Regions from separate parts of the Micromonospora sp. NPDC049171 genome, predicted to be linked through region 3. Evidence: riboswitches for the same ligand, from Rfam matches in the RefSeq annotation. Region 3 holds a riboswitch; each other region holds the start of a gene.
The links. A riboswitch is a leader RNA that binds a small molecule or an ion and turns the genes downstream of it on or off. The one in region 3 is predicted to bind cobalamin.
Positions count from the first base shown of each region.

Region 1 (4,736 bases), on a different contig from region 3:
CGTGGCGTACGCCTCGGCGCCGCGCGCCTGGGCGAGCTGCACGCCCACGTAGCCGACACCGCCGGCACCGCCGTGCACCAGCACCTTCTGCCCGGCGCGGACCCCGGCCCGGTCGACGAGCCCCTCCCAGGAGGTGATCGCGGCCAGGGGCAACGCGGCGGCCTCCCGCATCGAGAGGGTGTCCGGCTTGCGGGCCAGCAGCCGCACGTCCACGGCCGCGTACTCGGCCAGCGAACCCTGCAGGTCGCCCACGCCCCCGCACAGCCCGTACACCTCGTCTCCGGGCGCGAAGCCGGTCACCTCCGTGCCGATTGCCGCGACGACGCCGGCGAGGTCCAGGCCGAGCACCGCAGGAGGCTGGACACGCGCGTGCGCGGCCTTTCCTGCCTGGATCTTCGTGTCGAGCGGGTTGACGCCGCTGGCGACGATCCGCACCAGCACCTGCCCGCGCCCGGGGGTGGGTTGATCGATCTCCTCGATCGTCAGTGGAACGTCGAACTCCCGCAGCACCGCAGCGCGCATAACCATCCACACTCTCCGTGATCGAGTCTTCACGTGGACGTTATCCGACCGGACCGGCGGCGGGGCGGGTTCCTCGGACCACGCCAGCGCCGCCACGGGCGGGCCGGGCGCGGGTCAGTCCTCTTCGGCACCGTCGAGCAACGCGCGTCGCAGCGCCAGCCGGTGCTTCCGGCGGATCTCCGCCTCCCGGTAGCGTCGCCGGTCCCCGTCGGTCTCCGGTAGCAGCGGCGGCACGGTACGAGGCTGGCCGTCGTCGTCGATGGCGACCATGACCAGGTGGGCGGTGGCCACGTCGGTGGGTGGCACCGCCCGGTCCCACCGGTCGGCGGTGACCTTGACGGCCACCTCCATCGAGCTGCGGCCGGCCCAGGTGATCCGGGCGTCGACGTGTACGACGTCGCCGACCCGCACCGCGCGTAGGAACGCCGTCTCGTCGATGGCGGCGGTCACCGCCGGCCCGTCGGAGTGCCGGGCGGCGACCACACCGGCGACGGAGTCGATGAGGTTGAGGATCCGGCCGCCGTGCACCGTACCCATCAGGTTGGTGTGGTGCTGGTCCATGATCTGCGACAGGGTCAGGTGCGACGCCGACGGCGCTCGGCCGGCGATGGTGGCGGTGTCGTGCACAGCGGTAGTCCGTCCCTCGGAACCCACACCGCCGGTTCGCGGACACGCTGACGAGGATCTGGCCGCGCACCACACGCACGGCCGGTCACCCGCTCAGCCCACCCGCGAGGCCGACGGCAGCGCACACGGTTGTGTACGCGGCGCCGGCAGGTCTTCGGACTCGCGGGCCCGACCGGTCGTGCCGGTCCCCTACTGGCCGTCGCTTCCCGGGCCACTGGCCCAGTGCTGATGACGGCGGTCGTTCCCACTCACCGCTGCGGGGCAGCCCCGGATTTCCACCGGGTTCCCTCTTACGACGCCCAGCCGGTCACGACGGGGCGAACCAGCGCCGCGGGGAGCATAGCTGGCCTGGGGATCTGTCCACCCGGGGCGTCCGGCCGCGGCGGCGGATGACCGCATCGTCGACTTTTGTCGTTCGAGGAAGAAGATCGTCACCTCTTGAAAAAAGTCTCGCGCGGGTGAGGATATCCAGATGCGTCGTCTCCCCCAGACTTGCGGGCGGGTGGTCTCGGGCCTCCTCGCGTTCCTCCTCGCCTCGGCGGTCGCCCTCCTCGCGTCCACCCAACCCGCCGCGGCGCACGGGACCCTCGCCACGTCCACACCGGCGAGCGGCGCCACCGTGCGCGAGCCGTTGACGTCGGTGCGGCTCCTCTTCACCGAGAAGGCCGCCGCCAACGCGTTCTTCACGATCACCGCCCCGGGCGGCACCCGTGTCGACAACGGCTGGTCGCCGGGGGAGCCGCAGCCGCTGGAGAAGCCGGTACGGGAGTACTTCCTGGTCAACGGGAAGTTCGAGCCTCGGGAGTACACGACGGGGTTCCCCGCGGTGGTGGCCGTCGCCCACCTGCCCGCCAAGGGCCAGTATTCGGTGAGCTACCTGTCGGTCGCCTCGGACGGCGACGCCGTGCGGGGCACCCTGACCTTCCGTTACGAGGGGCGGGTGACGGCAGCGCCGAAGGGGTGGAGCCCGCCGTCGACCCAGCCGGACCCGGCGCTGGTGGCCGCGGCCGAGCAGCACAACACGTCCGGGCAGGCGTCTGCGGTGCCGACCACGGCGGACGATCCGTCGACCCCGCCGGCTGCGGCGGCTCCGGAGACCGGGTCGACCGACAAGAGCGGTCCCGGCGCACTGGCCTGGACCGGGTTGGCGTTGGTCGCGGCAGTCGGGGCGGTGGCCGGGTTCGTCGTCTGGCGTCGCCGATCGGCTTCCGCCGGCACACCCACCGGCCGGGGCCGTACCTCGGCGGCGACCTCCGGTCGACGCGGCGGTGGCACCCGTGCTCCGAACCGGGCCGGCGCTGGTAAGACCACCGGCGGCAAGACCGTCGGGGGTAAGGCCGCCGGGGACCGGACCGGCGGAGGCAAGACCGGCGCTGGCAAGACCGGCGCTGGCAAGACCGTCGGGGCCCAGGCCGGCGGCGGCAGGACCAGCGGGGGCACGGCCGGCGAGGTCGGCGCGGCGGCCGGCGTCGTCGCGCGTACCGCTAGCGACAGGCGGCGGCCCGCCACCGTGCCGGCGGCGCGCAAGGGTGACACGGTCGTCACGGCCCGCACGGGCGTCACCGTCGAGCCGACGCCGACCGATCAGGTGGAGAAGCCCCTCGCCAGCACGGACGACGAGCCGGCGGTCGATTCCGGACCACGGCCCGACACCGACCTCGCCGCCGCGACGCCCGGGTCCCGGCTGAGCAACACCCACCTGGCGCTGCTCGTCGGCGGGCTGGTGCTCGCCCTGCTGGCCGGGTTCGGGCTGGCCCGCATCGGGACCGGCGACGAGACCCCGGCGGGCCGCGACGCCCGACAGCCCGCGGGCGGTCCGGCCACCGCGGGGCAGGAGGGCTCCGCGACCGATGGGCACCAACACTCGTCCGGTACGGGGCCGCACACGCATCGGGGTGACGACGCGACGGGCGCGGCGCTGGCGACCGGCACGACGGTGAGCGCCGGCGGCTACACCCTGCAACCGCTGGAGCGGACCCAACCCCCCGGTGTACGCGCCGACTACCGGTTCCGCATCGTCGGGACCGACCGGCAGCCGGCGACCCGCTTCGCGGTCGTGCACGACAAGCCGTTGCACATGATCGTGGTCGGCCGCGACCTGTCCGGCTACCAGCACCTGCACCCGACGATGGCGCCCGACGGCACCTGGAGCGTCCCCCTGACGCTGGCCCGGCCCGGCGGCTACCGCGTCTACGCCGACTTCTCCGTCACCGCGACCAACGGCACGCAGATCCCGCTCGTGCTGGGCGTCGACCACACCGTGCCCGGCGCGCACACCCCGACCGCGCTGCCGCCGGTGCGGGCCGAGGCGACGGCCGGGCCGTACGCGGTGTCGATGAACGGCACCCCGACGGTGGGGGTGACAGCGCCGATGCACTTCCAGGTCAGCGCCGACCCGACCATTCCCGCCCAGTTGGAGCGGTACCTGGGCGCGTACGGGCATCTGGTCGTCGTCCGTGAGGGCGATCTCGGGTACGTGCACGTCCACCCCGAGCAGGAGTTGGTCGACGGGTCGGTCAAGTTCTGGCTGACCGCCCCGAGTTCGGGCCGGTACCGGGCGTTCTTCGACTTCCAGATCGCCGGGAAGGTGCACACCGCCGAGTTCACGATCAACGTGCCCTGAGACCGGAACTTTCTCCCCGCTGCGGCCGACCAAACAGCCAGCAGCGATCAACGGAGGAAGAACACATGCGCACCACCAGCCCGCTCGGTTTACGCCGCTCGGTCACCGTCCTCGCCGCCGCGATCCTGGCGGCGGGTGCGGCGGGTTGCGGCTCGTCCGACTCCCCGGCGACCGCACAGCCGGGCCCGTCCGCGTCGGCCTCGGCCAACCCGGACGCCGGCGTGGTCGGCATCCGTGACCCGTGGGTGAAGGCGGCCGACAAGGGCATGACGGCGGCGTTCGGGACCCTGGTCAACAACGGCGACAGCGATGTCACGGTGACCCGCGCCACGACCTCGGTGTCGTCGATGGAGCTGCACGAGATGGCCATGCAGGACGGCAAGATGGTCATGCGGCAGAAGCAGGGCGGCATCGTCGTCAAGGCCCGGGGCACGCACGCCCTGGAGCCCGGCGGCGACCACCTGATGCTGATGAACCTCACCAAGCCCGTCCAGGCCGGCGACGAGTTGTCAGTCACGCTGACCTTCGCCGACGGCAGGACCCAGCAGTTCACCGCGGTGGTCAAGCCGTTCACCGGCGCGCAGGAGAGCTACGCCCCCGGGCACGGCGCGCCCGTGACCGGCATGAGTGCCACGCCGGGAATGAGCATGAGCCCGGCGTCGTGACCGAGTCACCACCCGTGCGGCCGGTGAGCAGGCGTGGACTGCTCACCGGCGGAGCCCTGGCCGCCGGTGGAGTCCTGGCCGGCGGGGCCGCGATCGCCGCGACCCGCGCTGGGAGGACCGAGCCACCGCCGGCGACCGCCGCCGACACGACGTTGGCGGCGACCGTCGGCGGCCTGGTCGAGCCGTTCCACGGCCCCCGGCAGGCCGGCGTGGCCACCGAGCCACAGGCGCACGCCTCGTTCGTGGCGTTCACCCTGCGGGCCGGCACCGACCGGGCCGCGCTGGGTCGGATGCTGCGG
Region 1 covers NZ_JBEZDJ010000001.1:175,800-180,535, reverse strand. The annotation lists gene AB0B14_RS00640 (zinc-dependent alcohol dehydrogenase family protein) at 1-528, opposite strand, end outside; gene AB0B14_RS00635 (acyl-CoA thioesterase) at 637-1,149, opposite strand; cobalamin riboswitch at 1,277-1,491, opposite strand; gene AB0B14_RS00630 (copper resistance protein CopC) at 1,622-3,772, shown strand; gene AB0B14_RS00625 (copper chaperone PCu(A)C) at 3,838-4,437, shown strand; gene AB0B14_RS00620 (Dyp-type peroxidase) at 4,461-4,736, shown strand, end outside.
Region 1: it holds a riboswitch for cobalamin, as region 3 does, so the genes downstream of both, AB0B14_RS00635 (acyl-CoA thioesterase) here and AB0B14_RS07605 (ribonucleoside-diphosphate reductase subunit alpha) in region 3, are expected to answer to the same signal.

Region 2 (4,736 bases), on a different contig from region 3:
GAGGCGAGGACCGCCGACAACCCCACCACGGCGAGGAACCGCAGGTCCCGCACCGCGCCGAAGGGGCGTGGCCGGGTGGCCGCCTTCCGGGGAGCGCCGACCGGCAACCGGGTCACCAGTGCCGCGGCGAGACCCAGCAGCACGGCCGCTCCCACCGGGATCAGCACCAGCAGGCGCTCGCTGAGTGCGGCGACCGCGGCGATCCCGATGCCCACACTGAAACCGATGTTGAAGACCGTCCGCATCATGGCGTTCAGGCGGACCCGCTCCCCGTCGGGGATGAGCGTCGCCACCATCGCATTCTCGGTCGGGCCTATCCCGTAGTCGAGGAACGCGATGAGCATCACCAGTACGTAGAACTCGACCGCGCTCTCCACGACGGAATACAAGCCGAAACCGACGGCGACCGCCGCGAACAGCGCGAACAACAACGTCCGCTTCCGCATCCGGTCCGCGATGATTCCGAACAACACCGAGGAGACCAGTCCGGCGAAACCCGCCGCGGACAGGCCAATCCCCACCTCAGCGGCCGACAGCCCGACGTGCAGGGTGAAGTAGACGACGCTGCCGCTGAGGAACACCCCTTTTCCCATTGCCCCGGCGAGTCGGATCGCCAGTAGCCTCCGGCGCAGGGAGTCAGCAGGGATCAACCGCGTGAGAAAGCCCGACACGCTGGATCCGGACCTGGCCATCAATACTCACCTCGCCCGAATGCAAGCAGTTCCGCGATGCGTTCCGGGGTATTGGAGCGCGACGCCCCGAGTGGAGCGAGCGCCCGACACCAGGCGTCCAGCCGGTCGGGATCGAGATCGGCAGCCCGCGCCAACTCGTCACGCCGAAACACCATTGCGGACCGATCCCAACCCTCAAGCACATAATCGGCGGCGTCAAAGCAGCGTTCGCCGACACAGGCAATCGGACTACGAGCCACCAGACCCCTGGTGTCGGACGCGAGAACATTGCCGAGGTGCAGATCGCCGTGCAACAGCACCCGTTCCGCTGGTGCGGAAAAGAGCTCCGCCGTGATCCGGCGCGATTCCGTCACGTCCAGGCCGCCCCGCTCGGTCCAGCCGTACATCAGCTCAAGCCAGTCGGCGGCCTTCCGGGGCGCGCTCTCCGGATCGCCGGCCGAGTGCAGCTCGTTGAGGAACAACGCGTAGTCGGTGGGGGACGGTGCCTCCGGAAGCTGTTCCACCGGAATGCCCGGTTTGATGGCCTCCAACAGCACCGCTCCCTTGGCAGCGGCGAGGACTGCCGGAACCCGTCCGCTCGGGGCGAACTGCCGCAGCATCGCCACCTCCTCGGCGAGGGCGTACGAGTCCGGCGCGAGCTTCAACACCGCGTCGCCCAAGGGGCCGGTGCAGGCCAGCACCACCGAGGAGACGCCCGAGGAGAAGTCGGCGCCGATTTCGGAACCGAGCTCGGCGCCGATTTCGAGGTCCCACTCGCGGGCCAGGGTCGCCAACTGCTCCGGCAGCGAACTCAACCAGCGATGGTTCACCTTTCCCGAGCGCGCGTAGTCGGCGATCGACTGGAACCGCGCAGTTATCTCTTCCAGATCCAGCAAGGGTGGTCACCTTCCGTGAGTCGCTTTCCGTTGTCGCGCCATTCAGGTGCACCTCGGTACCGTCAGTCCGACGGAGAATGCCGAGGATTGTGGACATGCGAAACTCTCGCCCCAGGGCTCACGAGAGTGAGTCAGCGCAGGGTGTACCGTCCGTGCCGGCAATTAGACCGCAAGCCGGCATGGCGGCGCGATAAAGACACGAAGAGTTGTTGCTGGACCGGTTCCTCCTGCGACCGTCTCTTGATTAAGTGAGGTGGAGACGGGTGGGAGCGGCTTCGTCACAAATGGTTACCAATTCGGCGATCCCCGAACTCCCCCCGCATTGCAACAGCCTCTCATGATGATCTATAGATGTCTAGCCTCGTTGTATTGATCTGATTACCCGCTGCTATGTACTTCGTCGTCATTGCGGCATTTTCGCGGCGATCGTGCTGATCGCAGTGGGTAAGGGGTGCCGTAGGGATCGATGGCGGCGAAGGTCCGGATAAGACGGCAGTCGACCCTGATTTCATCTCCGTCAGTGCAAAGTGAGGCATTCGGATCCGCCGGCACTGCGGCGGCCGGTTCTTCCGTCAGACCCACAGTTGAAGCGCGCCGCCGTCGCCGTGCTGGCCCTGGCCGTAGCAGTGCTGGCATTTCCTGACCCGCCGCCCCGCGGACGGGCTCACCGACCAGGCCGTCGACCGTTGCTCGCTCCGGAGGCTTCCTGGGCACGAACGGCTGTTCGGCCAGCGGGGGCCCCTGGATCGGCGTCGGCAGAACTCGGTCACTCCATCGTCCAGCGATTGTGGTGAATCACCGACGACACCGGGCGTCGCTGGCGCCAGCCGTGCCGCTCCAGGTCCGGCGTCTGCTCCAGATGGGTGACCGGGCCGAGGCAGAGCCACGCCACCGGGCGGACGGTGGCCGGGATGCCGAGCAGGTCGCGCAGGAACGGCTCCCGGTAGAACGAGACCCAACCAACCCCGAGTTGCTCGGCGGTCGCGGCCAGCCACAGGTTCTGGATTGCCAGACAGACCGAGTAGAGGCCGGCGTCGGCGATCGCGTGACGGCCGAGCACCGCCGGTCCACCCCGCTGCGGGTCGTATGTGACCACGACCGACAACGTCGACTCGCGTACACCATCGATCTTGATCCGGGTGAAGCGTTCCTTCGCCGCACCGTCGAGAGTGGCCGCGAAGGTGTCCCGTTCCCGCTGTACGTGCTGGTGGAACTCCTGCCGCAGCTCGGGATCGCGGACCAGGATGAAGTCCCAGGGCTGGGAGAGGCCGACGCTCGGTGCGGCGTGCGCCGCCGTGAGGATCCGGTTCAACGTCTCGTCCGGGATCGGCGCCCCGGTGAACTGGGCACGTACGTCCCGGCGGCGGTGGATGGTCTCGTAGAGTCCGGTGTTCATGGCAGGCTCCCGCTGCGCTCGTGCCCCTGACGGGGTCGATGACGCGAGGCCGGTCTTCGGACTCCCGGATCTACGCTGGTCACCCGCCTTCCCAACCCCGCAGGGTCAGTGGCTGCGTCTGGTACGCGTGGGTGGCAGCTCCCCGGTCACCGCGGCGGGCCCGTGCCGGACTCACACCGGCTTCCCGATTCTCCCCACTGGCGCGGGGCACCTCGCAACGTTTGTGCCACCGTGCACCATAGCGGCCCCCGACGAGCCCGGGGCCTGTCTCGCCAAAGGTGTTCCGGCGGTCCTGGGACAGCGGAGCGACTCGCCCAGCCGTTAGCATCGCGCTGATTCCCGCCCCCATTACGGAGACCTCCATGCGCAAACTTGCCGCCGCCGCCCTCGTGGGCGTGCTCGTGGCCGTTCTTCCGGCAGCGGCCGCCCTGGCCGCCGAGCCCAAGCCGGATATCGCGGTGACCTCCGCCGCCGACAAGGCCAACTACGCCGAGGGCGAGACCTTCACCATCACGGTCACGGTGAAGAACAAGAGCTCTGTCGACGCCAGGCACGTGCACTACACCGGCGGCGACAGCGAGGGCGTCGACGGTGTCGCCTACGGTGAGCTGTCGACCGGCTTCGACCTCGCCGCCGGCGCCACCAAGACCGTTCAGATCACCGGCAAGACCAACCATGTGGCGTGGCAGTCCGGCTACGGGTTCGTTGCCTTCTCGCTTGCCGCCGACAACGGCGAGGCCAACGACGCCGACAACATCACCAGCGTGCGGCTGCTGGTGGCGGGCGTCTTCGACGATCTCGGCGGCTACGTCTTCCAGGGTGAGTCCTATGACGCCGAGTGGACGCCCCGGACGCCTGGCGTCCCGGGTGTCAAGGTCGTCGCCACCAGTGCCGACGGCAAGACGACGTACGCCGAGGCCAGCACAGACGCCAAGGGCCTGTTCCGTTTCGCCCGCCTCCCCGCCGGCGACGTCCTGCTGACCTTCACCGCCCCGGCGGGCTGGAAGATCCTGGCCGGCGAGAACGGCGCGGACGACCACACTCTGGCGCAGGTCAGGGCCGACGACAGCGACGAGCCGCGCGTCTTCGTGGCGGCGAAGAAGGTCGCCGTGAGCTCGCCGAGCGCGACGCCGACGCCGACTTCGACGACGACGACGCCGACGCCGACGCCCACTTCGACGGCGACGCCGACCTCGACGATGACGCCGACCTCGACGCCGACTTCGACGACGACGCCGACTTCGATGACGCCGTCACCGTCGGCGTCGTCGAGCACCGGCCCGGGCCTGCCGGTCACCGGCGACAACACCATGCTGTTCGTCGGCGCTGCTGCGGTCGCCGTCGCGGTCGGCATCGCGCTGGTGCTTGTCGCACGACGCCGCCGAGTACGCCTGCAGGCCTGATCGACCGAGATCGCCCCAGCGGCCGAACACGGCCGCTGTAGCGTCCCCCGCTACGTCGAGCAAGGCGAAGGACGCCGAGGCTCCAGCACCTCGCTGGAGCCTCGGCACCGCGACTCCGGCCGTACTCACGGCGCGATCCGCGCGACTGCCGCTGAACTGTTGGACCCTGGTTGAGCTCATGGTGTGTCGCGATCACGCCGCAGGGCCTCGCCCACGAGCTTTCCCCCAGCACCGATATATCCGTCTGGGTCAAGCCAGTTCTTCCCCGTCGGTCAGTTTGAGGGCCGGTCTCCGGCAACCGGGTCGCAGGCGCGTCCAGCTGCGGATCACCACCACCCGCATGATCATCTCCATTCGGGCTAGCAGAGTG
Region 2 covers NZ_JBEZDJ010000007.1:116,549-121,284, reverse strand. The annotation lists gene AB0B14_RS11370 (MFS transporter) at 1-593, opposite strand, end outside; gene AB0B14_RS11365 (aminoglycoside phosphotransferase family protein) at 692-1,567, opposite strand; gene bluB (5,6-dimethylbenzimidazole synthase) at 2,334-2,963, opposite strand; cobalamin riboswitch at 2,993-3,193, opposite strand; gene AB0B14_RS11355 (SdrD B-like domain-containing protein) at 3,326-4,366, shown strand.
Region 2: it holds a riboswitch for cobalamin, as region 3 does, so the genes downstream of both, bluB (5,6-dimethylbenzimidazole synthase) here and AB0B14_RS07605 (ribonucleoside-diphosphate reductase subunit alpha) in region 3, are expected to answer to the same signal.

Region 3 (4,736 bases):
CCGGGTGGCGGGGCGCGAGCGCAGGTAGTACGTGGACTTCAGCCCGACCTTCCAGGCGTACAGGTACATCGACGAGAGCTTGCCGATGGTCGGCGCGGCCAGGAACAGGTTCAGCGATTGGGACTGGTCGATGAACGGGGCGCGGGCGGCGGCCAGGTCGACAAGCGCCCGCTGCGGCAGCTCCCACGCGGTCCGGAACAACTCCCGGACGCCGGCCGGCAACTCCGCGATGTCCTGCACCGACCCCTCCGCCCGCTTGATCGCCGAGCGGATCCGGTCAGTCCACAGGCCGCGGGCCTTCAGCTCGCGGACCAGGGCGGTGTTGACCTGGAGGAACTCCCCCGACAGGGTCTCGCGCTTGAACAGGTTGGACACCTGCGGCTCGATGCACTCGTAGCACCCGGCGATCGAGGCGATGGTCGCGGTCGGGGCGACCGCCACCAGCAGCGAGTTGCGCAGCCCGTCCGCCGCGACCCGTTCCCGCAGGGCGGCCCAGCGCGCGGTCTGCGTACCCTCGACACCCCACAGGTCGGGTTGGAGCTGGCCCCGCGCGGCCCGGGTCTGCGCGTACGCCGGGTGCGCGCCGAAGCGGCGCGCCAGGTCGGCGGAGGTCTCCAGCGCGGTCAGGTACAGCTCCTCGCTGATCCGGGTGGACAGCTCCCGGGCGGCCGGGGAGTCGAACGGCAGTCGCAGCGCGAAGAAGACGTCCTGCAGGCCCATCAGCCCCAGTCCGACCGGCCGCCAGCGGGGGTTGCTCGCCGCCGCCTGCGCGGTCGGGTAGTAGTTGATGTCGATGACCCGGTCGAGGAAGGTCACCGCGGTACGAACCGTGGCGCGCAGCCGGTCCCAGTCGATGCCGCCGTCGGTGAGGTGCGCGGCGAGGTTCACCGAGCCGAGGTTGCACACGGCGGTCTCGGCGTCACTGGACACCTCGATGATCTCGGTGCACAGGTTGGACAGGTGCACCACGTTGCCGTCCTCGGCGGTCTGGTTGCACAGCCGGTTCGCGGCGTCCTTGAAGGTCATCCACCCGTTGCCGGTCTGGGCGAGGGTGCGCATCATCTTGCCGTACAGCTCCCGCGCCGGGACCTGCCGCACGTGGCGACCCTGCGCCTCGGCCTGCCGGTAGGCGGCGTCGAACCGTTCCCCCCACAGGTCGGGCAGCTCGGGCACCTCGTGCGGGTCGAACAGCGACCACATCTCGTCGGCCTCGACCCGGCGCATGAACTCGTCCGGGACCCAGTTGGCCAGGTTCAGGTTGTGGGTGCGGCGGGCGTCCTCGCCGGTGTTGTCCCGCAGTTGCAGGAACTCCTCGACGTCCGGGTGCCACGGCTCCAGGTAGACGCAGGCCGCGCCCTTGCGCCGGCCACCCTGGTTGACCGCGGCGACGCTCGCGTCCAGCGTGCGCAGCCACGGCACGATGCCGTTGGACTGCCCGTTGGTGCCGCGGATCAGCGCGCCCCGGGACCGCACCCGGGAGTACGCGATGCCGATGCCGCCGGCGAACTTGGACAGGTTGGCGACCTGGGCGTACCGCTGGTAGATCGAGTCCAACTCGTCGCGCGGAGAGTCGACCAGATAGCAGGAGGACATCTGGGTGTGCCGGGTGCCGGAGTTGAACAACGTCGGTGAGCTGGGCAGATAGGCCAGGCTGGACATCAGCCGGTAGAAGCCGACCGCCTCGTCCGGCGTCTGGGACAGCCCGCAGGCCACCCGCAGCAGCCAGTACTGCGGGGTTTCCAGCACCAGCCGGCTGGTGGGGTGGCGCAGCAGGTACCTGTCGTACACCGTGCGCAGGCCGAAGTACTCGAACCTCCGGTCGCCGTCGGTGTCGATGGCGTCGTCGAGCATCGCGGCGTGCGCGGCGACGAACGCGGCGGTGTCGTTCCCGATCAGGCCCTCGGCGTGACCGACCCGGATCGCCGCGCTGAACGAGGTGACGCCCTGCCGACGCACCTCCTTGTCGACGTAGCCGGCCAGCAGCCGGGCCGCGAGGCGGGAGTACTGCGGCTCCTCACCGATCATCTCGGCGGCGGTCTGGATGGACAGCCGGTCCAGCTCGGCAGTCGTCGCGCCGTCGTACAGCCCGCTGATCGTGCGGGTGGCGACGCGCATCGGGTCGACGTCGGTCAGGTCGTCGGCCCACCGCTCGACCGCCCGGACGATCTTGTTGACGTCCACGGACTCGGTGGTGCCGTTGCGCTTGCGGACCTGCATCGGCGTCCGCCGCAGGACCGCGTCGCCGCTTGCCGGGACTACCTCGGTGACTGTCACCACTCACTCCTCGCGAGTTCGAGACCTGATGGCCTTCGGACGCGTGGAGACAGACACCGGCGGACGCCACGCCGGGCAGGCGCGGGTCAGGTGGCGTCGGCCGTCCCACGCGGCCTCGGACCGCCGCCCACCCGGGTGCGGGTGCACGGCGCGCTGGCAGGTCTTCGGACTCGCGGGCACGACCGGGTCGCCGGTCTCCTACTGGCCGTCGCTTCCCAGACCGATTGGTGGCCCAGTGCTCATGACGGCTGTCGTTCCCACTCACCGCTGCGGGACAGTCCCGGATTTCCACCGGGTTCCCTCTTGCCTCGACCGCTCGGGATGAACGGCCGAACCAGCTGCGCTCGACACCATATATAGGGACGCTGCGGTTGTCACACCCCACATGTCGGTCCCGGGCGTGTCGGCGCCGTGACTGGTGATGGTCGTCACCGGCTCGCCCGGACCCGCGCCGAACCAGGCCGGCGGGCGGCAGCCCACGCCCGCGCGGACGTGACATCGAGCAGGTGCCGTCATGCGGAAAGGTGTGATGTATTAAGTCTCCAGACGTAAGGATCCCTATTTATTTCCGGCCATCAATGTCAGAATCTGAAGTGGACATCCAATCTTCCGCGCGCACTATCCACTTCTCGCAGCAATATCCCAATCCCGCCGGGCGCACATCAACAGTCCGTGAACGACGACGTGCCGTCGCGCCGCAGAGTGTCTACCAGCGCCACGAATCTCGCCGCAGCCGCTGCCGAGGCCCGTGGGCCGGATGCGGCGACCGGGAGGACAGCGCGCTGACGCATTCGCATCGGGACCGAAACATTGGATGTCTTGGATTCACAGGTGATCGACGTCGTTGACGTGCCGGATTAGCCCTCCGTATACTCGCAGAGATCATCTGATCTTTAGCCTAGCCGGGCGAGGAGCGCATGCCGCAGATCACTGCCGTCACCATCGAGGACGTCCGCTTCCCCACCTCCCTGACCGCTGACGGCTCCGACGCCATGAACAAGGACGGCGACTACTCGGCGGCCTACGTCGTCCTGCACACCGACGGCGTCGACAGCACGGGCGCGCCACTCGCGGGCCACGGTCTGACCTTCACCATCGGTCGCGGCAACGACATCGTCGTCGCGGCGGCGGTCCATCAGGCACAGCGCCTCGTCGGCGTGGACGTCGCGACGATGGCGGCGGACATGGGCGCGGTCTACCGCCTGCTCACCTCCGACTCCCAACTGCGGTGGCTCGGCCCGGAGAAGGGCGTCGTCCACCTGTCGCTGGCCGCCGTGCTGAACGCGTCGTGGGACCTGGTCGCCCGGGTCGCCGACAAGCCGCTGTGGCGGCTGCTCGTCGACATGTCCCCCGAGCAGCTCGTCGACATCGCGGACCTGCGCTACCTGTCCGACGCGCTGACCCGGGACGAGGCACTGGCCATCCTGCGCGCCAAGGAGAGCACCAAGGCCGCCCGTCTCGCCGAGCTCGACCGGACCGGCTACCCCGCCTACACCACCTCGGCCGGCTGGCTCGGCTACGGCGACGACAAGCTGCGCCGGCTGTGCCAGGAGGCGGTCGACACCGGCTACGGCTACGTCAAGCTCAAGGTGGGCGCCAACCTCGACGACGACATCCGCCGCTGCGGCATCGCCCGGGAGATCCTCGGCCCGGACCGCAATCTGATGATCGACGCCAACCAGGTGTGGGACGTCGGTCAGGCCATCGAGTGGGTCACGGCCCTGGCGCGGTTCGAGCCACTGTGGATCGAGGAGCCGACCAGCCCCGACGACATCCTGGGCCACGCCGCCATCCGTCGCGCGGTCGCGCCCATCGGCGTCGCCACCGGCGAACACTGCCACAACCGGGTGATGTTCAAGCAGCTGTTCCAGGCCGGGGCCATCGACTTCTGCCAACTGGACACCGGCAGGTTGGCCAGCATCAACGAGATCGTCGCCGTGCTGCTGCTCGCCGCGAAGTTCGACATCCCCGTGTGCCCCCACGCCGGCGGTGTCGGCCTGTGCGAGATGGTCCAGCACGTGTCGGTGCTCGACTACGTCGCGATCTCGGGCGACCTCACCAACCGTGTCACCGAGTTCGTCGACCACCTGCACGAGCACTTCACCGACCCGTGCGTCATCCGGGACACCGGCACGGGCAGCGGGTACGTCCTGCCCCACCAGCCCGGCTACTCCACCCGGATGCGCCCCGAGTCGGTCGAGCGCTACCGGTTCCCGGACGGCACCTACTGGACGGCGACAGACCCGACTACCGTGTCATCTCCGAAGCCGTACGTGATCGCGGGTGGGGCGGCCACCCCCGCCGGCCGCTAGGGGGTGTCATGTCGCGCACCGACGAGGTGGTGAACGGCATCAAGCGGATGATCCTCGAAGGGCGTTTCAAGCCCGGGGACCGTCTGCCCATCGAGAAGGATCTCGCCGAGTCGCTCGGCGTCTCGCGGGGCTCGCTACGCGAGGGGATGT
Region 3 covers NZ_JBEZDJ010000004.1:259,627-264,362, forward strand. The annotation lists gene AB0B14_RS07605 (ribonucleoside-diphosphate reductase subunit alpha) at 1-2,217, opposite strand, end outside; cobalamin riboswitch at 2,412-2,628, opposite strand; gene AB0B14_RS07610 (enolase C-terminal domain-like protein) at 3,192-4,586, shown strand; gene AB0B14_RS07615 (FadR/GntR family transcriptional regulator) at 4,595-4,736, shown strand, end outside.